Regions from separate parts of the Lentzea sp. NPDC051213 genome, predicted to be linked through region 1. Evidence: riboswitches for the same ligand, from Rfam matches in the RefSeq annotation. Region 1 holds a riboswitch; the other holds the start of a gene.
What was found. A riboswitch is a leader RNA that binds a small molecule or an ion and turns the genes downstream of it on or off. The one in region 1 is predicted to bind thiamine pyrophosphate.
Positions count from the first base shown of each region.

Region 2: linked by a shared signal. The riboswitch ahead of ACIA8G_RS37165 (thiamine ABC transporter substrate binding subunit) and the one ahead of thiC (phosphomethylpyrimidine synthase ThiC) in region 1 are both predicted to bind thiamine pyrophosphate.

Region 1 is NZ_JBITEX010000012.1:114,180-118,386, reverse strand. Features, by position in the region: gene thiD (bifunctional hydroxymethylpyrimidine kinase/phosphomethylpyrimidine kinase) at 1-329, opposite strand, end outside; gene thiC (phosphomethylpyrimidine synthase ThiC) at 326-1,966, opposite strand; TPP riboswitch at 1,958-2,080, opposite strand; gene ACIA8G_RS40495 (hypothetical protein) at 2,252-2,533, opposite strand; gene ACIA8G_RS40490 (hypothetical protein) at 2,556-2,693, opposite strand; gene ACIA8G_RS40485 (LysE family translocator) at 2,790-3,392, opposite strand; gene ACIA8G_RS40480 (aldo/keto reductase) at 3,467-4,207, shown strand, end outside.
Region 2 is NZ_JBITEX010000010.1:152,164-156,370, reverse strand. Features, by position in the region: gene ACIA8G_RS37170 (ABC transporter permease) at 1-802, opposite strand, end outside; gene ACIA8G_RS37165 (thiamine ABC transporter substrate binding subunit) at 778-1,776, opposite strand; TPP riboswitch at 1,769-1,881, opposite strand; gene ACIA8G_RS37160 (4a-hydroxytetrahydrobiopterin dehydratase) at 1,914-2,207, shown strand; gene ACIA8G_RS37155 (glycoside hydrolase family 88 protein) at 2,266-3,249, shown strand; gene ACIA8G_RS37150 (mannosyltransferase) at 3,166-4,207, opposite strand, start outside.

The DNA of each region.
Region 1 (4,207 bases):
ACGAACGGTGTCCACCCCTCGCGGCCGATGCCGACGCGGTCCAGCGCCGGGGTGATCGCCTCGATGATCGCCGCGGAGGCCAGCATGCCGGTCTTCGCGGCCTGCAGGCCGATGTCCTCGGCGACCGAGATGATCTGCGCCGCGACGACGTCCGCCGGAATCTCGCTGACACCCGTGACGCCCAAGGAGTTCTGGACTGTCACGGCGGTCAGGGCGACGCAGCCGTGCACCCCGCACGCGAAGAGCGTGCGGAGGTCGGCCTGGATGCCCGCACCACCGCCGGAATCGCTTCCGGCGATGGTGAGGACCCTCGGGGGTGTTGCTGTCACGTCGTTTCCACCACTGGCAGGTAGACCTTGTTCCCGGTGTCGGCGAACTCCTCGGACTTCTCCGCCATGCCCGCCTCGATGGCCTCCACAGTGGACAGTCCGTGTTCCTCGGCGTAGCGCCGCACGTCCTGCGTGATCTTCATGGAGCAGAACTTCGGTCCGCACATCGAGCAGAAGTGCGCCGTCTTCGCCGGTTCCGCGGGGAGCGTCTCGTCGTGGAACGAGCGCGCGGTGTCCGGGTCGAGCGACAGGTTGAACTGGTCCTCCCAGCGGAACTCGAAGCGCGCCTTGGACAGCGCGTCGTCCCAGTCCTGGCAGCCGGGGTGACCCTTGGCGAGGTCGGCGGAGTGCGCGGCGATCTTGTACGTGATCACGCCGGTCTTCACGTCGTCGCGGTTGGGCAGGCCCAGGTGCTCCTTCGGGGTGACGTAGCAGAGCATCGCGGTGCCCAGCCAGCCGATCTGCGCCGCGCCGATCGCGGACGTGATGTGGTCGTACGCCGGCGCGATGTCCGTGGCCAGCGGCCCGAGGGTGTAGAACGGCGCCTCGCCGCACCACTCCTCCTCGAGCCGGACGTTCTCGGCGATCTTGTGCATCGGCACGTGGCCGGGGCCCTCGATCATCACCTGGACGTCCTTGGCGCGGGCGATGTGCGTGAGCTCGCCCAGGGTCTTCAGTTCGGCGAACTGCGCCGCGTCGTTGGCGTCCGCGATGGAACCCGGCCGCAGGCCGTCACCCAGCGAGAACGTCACGTCGTAGGCGCGCAGGATGTCGCAGAGCTCCTCGAAGTGCGTGTAGAGGAAGCTCTCCTTGTGGTGCGCGAGGCACCACGCGGCCATGATCGACCCGCCGCGCGAGACGATGCCGGTGACGCGCTTGGCCGTCAGCGGCACGTACCGCAGCAGCACGCCCGCGTGCACGGTCATGTAGTCGACGCCCTGCTCGCACTGCTCGAGCACGGTGTCGCGGTAGATCTCCCACGTCAACGCGGCCGGATCGCCGTTGACCTTCTCCAGCGCCTGGTAGATCGGCACGGTGCCGATGGGCACGGGCGAGTTGCGCAGGATCCACTCGCGCGTCTCGTGAATCCGCTTGCCGGTGGAGAGGTCCATGATCGTGTCGGCACCCCAGCGGGACGCCCACACCATCTTCTCGACCTCGTCCTCGATCGACGACGACACGGCGGAGTTGCCGATGTTGGCGTTGATCTTGACGAGGAACTTCTTGCCGATGATCATCGGCTCGGCCTCGGGGTGCTTGCGGTTCAACGGAATGACCGCACGCCCGATGGCGACCTCGTTGCGCACGAACTCCGCGTCGAGGTTCTCCCGCGTCGCGATGTAGCGCATCTCCCGGGTGATGATCCCGGCCTTCGCGTACGCGAGCTGGCTGACAGCTCCGTTGATCGGTTCCCGTTCGGCGATCCACCCCGACCTGAGGTCGGAAAGTCCACTTTGGACGTCGATGGTCGCGTTCTCGTCGGTATACGGACCGGAAGTGTCGTAGAGATCGACATGCTCGCCGTTGGTCAGTTCCACCCTGCGGAAAGGCACACCATCGCGGTACACCTTGCGCGAGCCCGAGATCGGGCCGGTGGTAACAGTGGGCTTGACCGAACGGTCGTCAAGTGTCGTCACGACATTCCTCCCTACGCCGGCATTACCCGGTCAGGTTCAGGCGGTCGGTGACACCGGCACTACAGCCAGTCACCCTCTCAGCCCGCTCAGGCGCGAGCTCCCGCGTTTTGTTGAGTTGTCGAGACCCGACGATAGTCACGGTGCGGCGTAGCTGCCAAGGGGACCGTTTGCCCCTAATCTTCTCCCCGTGGCTGATCACCAGCCGTTCCCGCCCGGCGCGCGTCGCGGTCAACGTCCCGCCGTGGTCTCGGCATGCCCGTCGTGCGGAGGACTCGCAGGTAGGGGCTACCCCGACTGCGGTTTCTGCGCCGAGCTGCTGGACCAGTTCTGGCTCGCGGACTGGGAGGCGCTGCGGACGTCCTCGCAGCTCGCCGACCGGGAACTCGCCGAGCTGGTGACCTCCGCGGACGTCGGCCAGTACCCGTGGACCTGTGTCGACTGGGCGATGACGCTGCTCGCGTGCTCCCGCTGCGGTGCCGAACTCGGCACCGGGCCGGTCGAGTGCGTGCGGTGCGCCGTCACCGAGGAGCGCCGGTGGAACTGGGACCACTCGGCCCATCCGTACACGATGAGCGCGAACGAGCACCTGTTACGAGTCGCCCGCGCGGCCCTGCGCGCACCTCACCGGCGTCGTCCGGCCGTGGTGCAGGCCTGGCAGCTGGTGCTGCCGTTCCTGATCGCCGGTGAGGTGATCGAGTTCGGCCGTCTCGACCGGATCCGCGCGCACGTGCTGGCCGGTGGCTACGCGTCGATGGCCGCCTGCCACACGTTCGCCGAGCTGGCCGGGTTGCCCGAGCTGTTCTGGCGCCGGGGCAACCCGATCTCAACGCGGGTCGAGTACCAGCCGGATTCCGAGCGCCAGCAGCACGCCGCCCGACAGCTTCTCGAGCGCGGGACGGACCCGCGGCCTGCTGAGCCAGCCGCGGATCGTGTGCAGGATCGACACGATGATCAGGTACCAGACGGTGTCGATGGCGACCCAGAACACGGCGAGGAAGAGCAGAACCCCCTGGCCGGCCTCCCCGGCAGGCACGAACTGCGGTAGGAACGAGATCGCGAACACGCCGAGCTTCGGGTTGGCCAGGTTCACGATCAGCCCGCTGCGGAACGCGTGGCTGGCAGGCGGCGGTGCCGTCTCCGGCTTGGTCTTGCTGATCAGGGCCTTCAGGCCGAGGTAGATCAGGAAGACCGCGCCGCCGATCCGCAGCGCGTGGTAGGCGATCTCGGACGCCGTGAGCAGGACGCTCAGCCCCAGAGCCGCGGCGATCGCCCAGCACGCGACGCCGACCTCCATGCCGAACACCGTCGCCAGCGCCGCTTTTCGCCCGTGCACCGACTGTCGCAGGACCATGGCCGTGCCGGGTCCTGGCGACAGTGCGATGAGGAACGAGGCCGCGATGAAGGCGACGAGGTTGTCGAGTGGCATGCCATTGATGGTGGCGGACCGAAGCAATCCTTTTTCTTGACCTGGAGTGCACTCCAGGGTGTTCGGTGAGTGCCATGACAGCTGTGGGGAACTTCGAAGTGCCGGCCCTGGGCATCGGCACGTGGGCGATGGGCGGGCCGGTCACGTCCGGCGGCCAGCCGGTCGGGTGGGGACCGACCGACGACGCGCAGTCGCTCAAGGCGTTGCAACGCTCGTTCGACCTCGGCGTCCGGCTGTTCGACACGGCGGACACCTACGGTTGCGGGCACTCGGAAACGCTCGTGGGGCAAGCGTTTGCGTCGGTGCGCGACGAAGTGGTGATGGCGACCAAGTGGGGATATGTGTTCGACCCGGACTCCCGGGAGATGACCGGGAGCGACGGGTCGGTCGAGCACCTGCGCCGTGCCGTCGAGGGGTCGTTGCGGCGCTTGGGGACCGACCGGATCGACGTGTACCAGCTCCACCTCGGTGACCTCGGACTCGACGAGGCCGCGTTGCTGCGCGACGAGTGCGAGGCGCTGGTCGCCGCGGGCAAGATCCGCTCGTACGGCTGGAGCACCGACGATCCCGAGCGTGCCCGGTTCTTCGGCGAGGGTGAGCACTGTGCGGTGGTGCAGGCCGACCTCAACGTGCTGTTCGACAACCCGGCGATGTACGACCTGGGTCTTGCGGTGCTGTGTCGTCGTCCGCTGGCGATGGGGCTGCTCGCGCGGGAGACGTTCGAGCAGTTGCCTTCCGACGACGTGCGCGTCACGAACATGTCGTGGCTGCACTTCTTCGTCGACGGCCGGCCTTCGCCCGAGTTCTTGAAGGCG
Region 2 (4,207 bases), on a different contig from region 1:
TCTCACGCCGGCGCCGCGCCAACGCCCCGAGCACCAGCACGGCCAGGACCGCGAGGAACTGCAGCAACGACAACGCGGCCGCCCCGGACAGGTCGAACAGCTCGACCGTCCGCAGGTAGATCTCGGTCTCCAGCGTCCGGTACCGCGACCCGCCGAGCACCAGCACGACACCGAAACTGGTGGCGCAGAACAGGAACACCACCGCGGCCGCAGAGCCGATCGCGGGTGCCAGCGCCGGCAACACGACCGACAGGAACGCGCGCGGCCGTGACGCACCAAGAGCCCGTGCCGCGTCTTCAGCGCGCCGATCCGTGTGCGCCCACAGCCCGCCCACGGTCCGCGCGACCACGGCGACGTTGAAGAACGCGTTGGCCAGCACGATCGGCAGCACCCCGCCCTCCGGCCAGAACGTCCGGAACGCGAGGCCCACCACCACGGTCGGCAGCACGAACGGCACCATCACGGCGGCCCGGATCACCCCGAGCCCGCGAATCCGGCAGCGGGCCAGCACGAACGCCAGCGGCATCCCGGCCAGCACCGCCACCAGCGTCGACGCCGCCGCCTGCCCGAGCGTGAACCCGACGAGCTCCCAGGTCTCCCCGTCGACCAGCACCTCGGTCACCCCGCCCTCGCGCAGGCCGAGGGTGACGATCGCCAGCACCGGCCACGCGAAGAAGAGCGCCAGGAAGGCCAGCGGCAGCAAGGCCGCCGCCGACCAGCCGGAACGAGCCGAGATCAGGCCCGCGCGAGCCCGCGCCGGCCGACCGGTGGGGCCCGTCAGCCCTGCACGAGCTTGCGCCACTGCTCGACCCAGGCTTCGCGGTTGTCCTTCACCTTGTCGGCGGGCAGGGTCTGCGGATTGGTGGGCAGCGGCGCGTCCTTGGCCCACGACTCGGGCAGCGCGACGCCCTCCCGTGACGGGTAGACGTACATCTGCTCGGCCACCTGGGCCTGGAACTTCTCGCCCAGCAGGAAGTCCAGCACCTTCTGCGCGTCCGACGGGTTCTTCGCCCCGGACAGCACACCGGCGTACTCGACCTGGCGGTAGCAGGTGCCGAGCACGGCCTTGGTCTTGCCGCCCTCCGCGGACGGCGACGACGCGTACGAGACGACGATCGGCCGGTCGCCCTTGGTCGCGGAGAACTCCTGGTTGTAAGCCTCTTCCCAGCCGCTCACGACCTTGACGCCGTTGGCCTTGAGCTTGCCCCAGTACTCCTGCCAGCCGTTCTCGCCGAACTTCGCGATCGTGCCGAGCAGGAACGCGAGGCCGGGCGAGGACGTGGCCGGGTTCTCCACGACCAGCTTGTCCTTGAACTTGGGGTCGACCAGGTCCTCGTACGACGTGGGCTCGACGCCGCCGAGTTTGGCCGGGTCGATGTTCAGGCACACGTCACCGACGTCGACGGCCTGCAGCCGGTTCGAGTCGTCGGCCTGGTACCGCTGCGCGCCCTTCGAAGCCTCCGGCGAGGCGTACTCGGCGAACACGCCCTCGGACAACGCCCGCGAGGCGAACGTCGAGTCGACGCCGAACGCGACGTCGCCGATCGGGTTGGCCTTGGTGAGCACCAGCTTGTTCGTGAGCTCGCCCGCGTCACCGCTGGCGATCTGCTTGACCGTGATCCCCGAGGACTTCTGGAACTCCTCCAGCACCTCGGGCTTCACCGCGAACGAGTCGTGCGTCACCAGGGTGACCTCGTGCGTCTGCGGCGCGGTCGAGGTACCGGCCGAGCAACCGGTCAGCACCAGAGCCGCGGCGACAGCAAAAATCCTTCTCACTGAAATCTCTCCCTACGCCGGTATGACCCGGATCAGGTGGACGGTCGAGGGCTTGCGAGCCCTCCTCTCAGCCCGGCGCTTCACCGGACTCCCGTGGCAAACGCGCAGCTTACGTGACGTGGTGGGACGATCAGGACATGGCCGAGCTGTTGAGCGACGATCAGTTGAACGACGTGCTGCCCAAGCTGCCCGACTGGAGTGCCCAGGACGCGGCGCTGGTGCGGACCGTGGAGCTGGCGACCTTCCCGCAGGCGATCATGGTCGTGAACCGGATCGCCGAGATCGCGGAGAACGACAACCACCACCCGGACATCGACATCCGGTACAAGACACTGACATTTCGCCTGAGCACGCACTCCAAGGGAGGAATCACCGCCCTGGACGTGTCCCTCGCCGAGGAGATCGACGGAGTGCTGGACGCGATGGCCTGACTCGGTCAAGATGTGCGCTGCCGCCGCCCGCGGAATGAGAGGGAACACCCTCATGCGGTTGCGCACACCTTTGTTCGTAGTGGCGCTGGCAGGCAGTCTTCTGATCGCACCGGCGGCCGCGCAGGCCGTGCCGTGTGCCGTGACGGACACGATGATCAAGGCCAGCCAGGCGTGGGTCACCAAGGGGACCGACCTCAAGGCGAACAACTGGTCCAACGCGAACTTCCACACCGGCAACATCGCGCAGGTCCGCACGACCGGGATCAGCAACCACAAGACGTGGCCGTGGGTGCAGGCGAACAAGTACCTGCTGCCCGTCGACCCGGCGAACCCGTACGCCCCGGATCCGCAGTCGAGCGGTGAGGCCTACCTGGCCGTCTCGTTCTTCCACCCGGAGCCCGAGGTGCTTCAGCCACTGCGGGACAACCTGCGGGCCCAGGCGAAGACCGGGAAGTTCGACTACTGGAAGTCTCCCGACGCACTGGCGATGTCGCTGCCGTCCTTCACCGAGGTCGCCGTGCGCGACCTCGACCAGGACCTGCTCGACTACTCGTACCGGTCGTACCGCAATCTGAAGAAGCGGACGTTCAACCAGGTCACGGGCCTGTGGAGCCTCAACGTGCAGACCAACGGCTGGGCCGTGCAGGGCCTCGCCAAGGCAGTGCTGACCCTGCCGGCCGACAACCCGTACCGCGCCGACTACGCCAAGACGCTCCGCAAGACCGCCCAGACGCTGCGGTACCTGCAGCGCCACGACGGCTTCTGGGGCAGCACCGGCAAGGACTCCGCGGCCACCGCGATGATCACCTACGCGTTCGCGGCGGGCATCAACGCAGGCGTCCTGGATCGCGCCACCTACCTGCCCTACGTGCAGAAGGGCTGGCAGGCGCTGCAGACCGCGCTGGACGCCGATGGCCTGCTCGGCTGGGTGCAGGCCCGCAACTCCTGGAAGCCGGCCTCAGCCGGCGACACCGGTGGGTTCGCTGTGGGCAGCTTCCTCATCGCCGGGCAGCAGCTCGTCCGGCTTACGCCGGGTTGCTAGACCGATCGCGACCAGCGTGAGCATCCCGGCCACCGGATAGCCCCAGCCGAGCAGCACGAAGACCAAGGGGCGCGGGAAGTCCCAGATGTTCGGCTGGGCGAGCAGCAGGAACGAGATCAGGTAACCGCCGGTCAGCAGTACCCACAGGCCGGCGGTGATCTTGCAGAGCAGGTGTCCGCCCTCGTAGATGAGCCACAGGAGGGCGGGCACCATCCACACCCAGTGGTGGCTCCACGAGATCGGCGAGACCAGCAGCCCGAGCATCTGAACGCTCACGATGAGCGCCAGCACGTCCTTGGTCTTGCTGACCGCGAACCACGTCAGCACCGCCGCGACGAGCACGGCGACGATGAACAACGGCCCGGTCTTGACGTCATAGCCGACCGTGCGGCTCAGCGCGCCACGCATCGACTGGTTGATGGCACTGCCGACCGGCCCGACCCGGCTCGCGTCACCGAGCAGCTCGAACCAGAACTTGTTCGACTGCGACGGCGAGATCGCCCAGCCGATGCCGTACACCGCCACAAAGGCGACGAAGGACCAGACGGCGGCCATCCACCGGCGCTGGATGAGGAAGAACAGCCCGGAGATCGCAGGCGTGAGCTTGATGCCCGCGGCGAAACCCACACCGGCACCCCCGACCCAGTTCCGCGCGCTGGCGAGCGTGCCGATCAGGATCGCCGCCAGCACGAGGTTGATCTGGCCGTAGTTGAGCGTGGTGCGCACCGGCTCGATCCACAGCACCAGCGCGGTCCACATCATGGCGCGGCGCGGGTCCTGCAGCTTCAGCAGCTTGACGCTCGTGCGAACGATGAAGTACAGGCAGCCGAGACAGATGAGCTGCCAGATCCACCGCGACGCCTCCCACGGCACCCAGCTCATCGGCGTGAAGATCGCGGCCGCGAACGGCGGGTAGGTGAACGGCAGCGGGAAGACGTCCGCGTACTGGTCGAGCCGC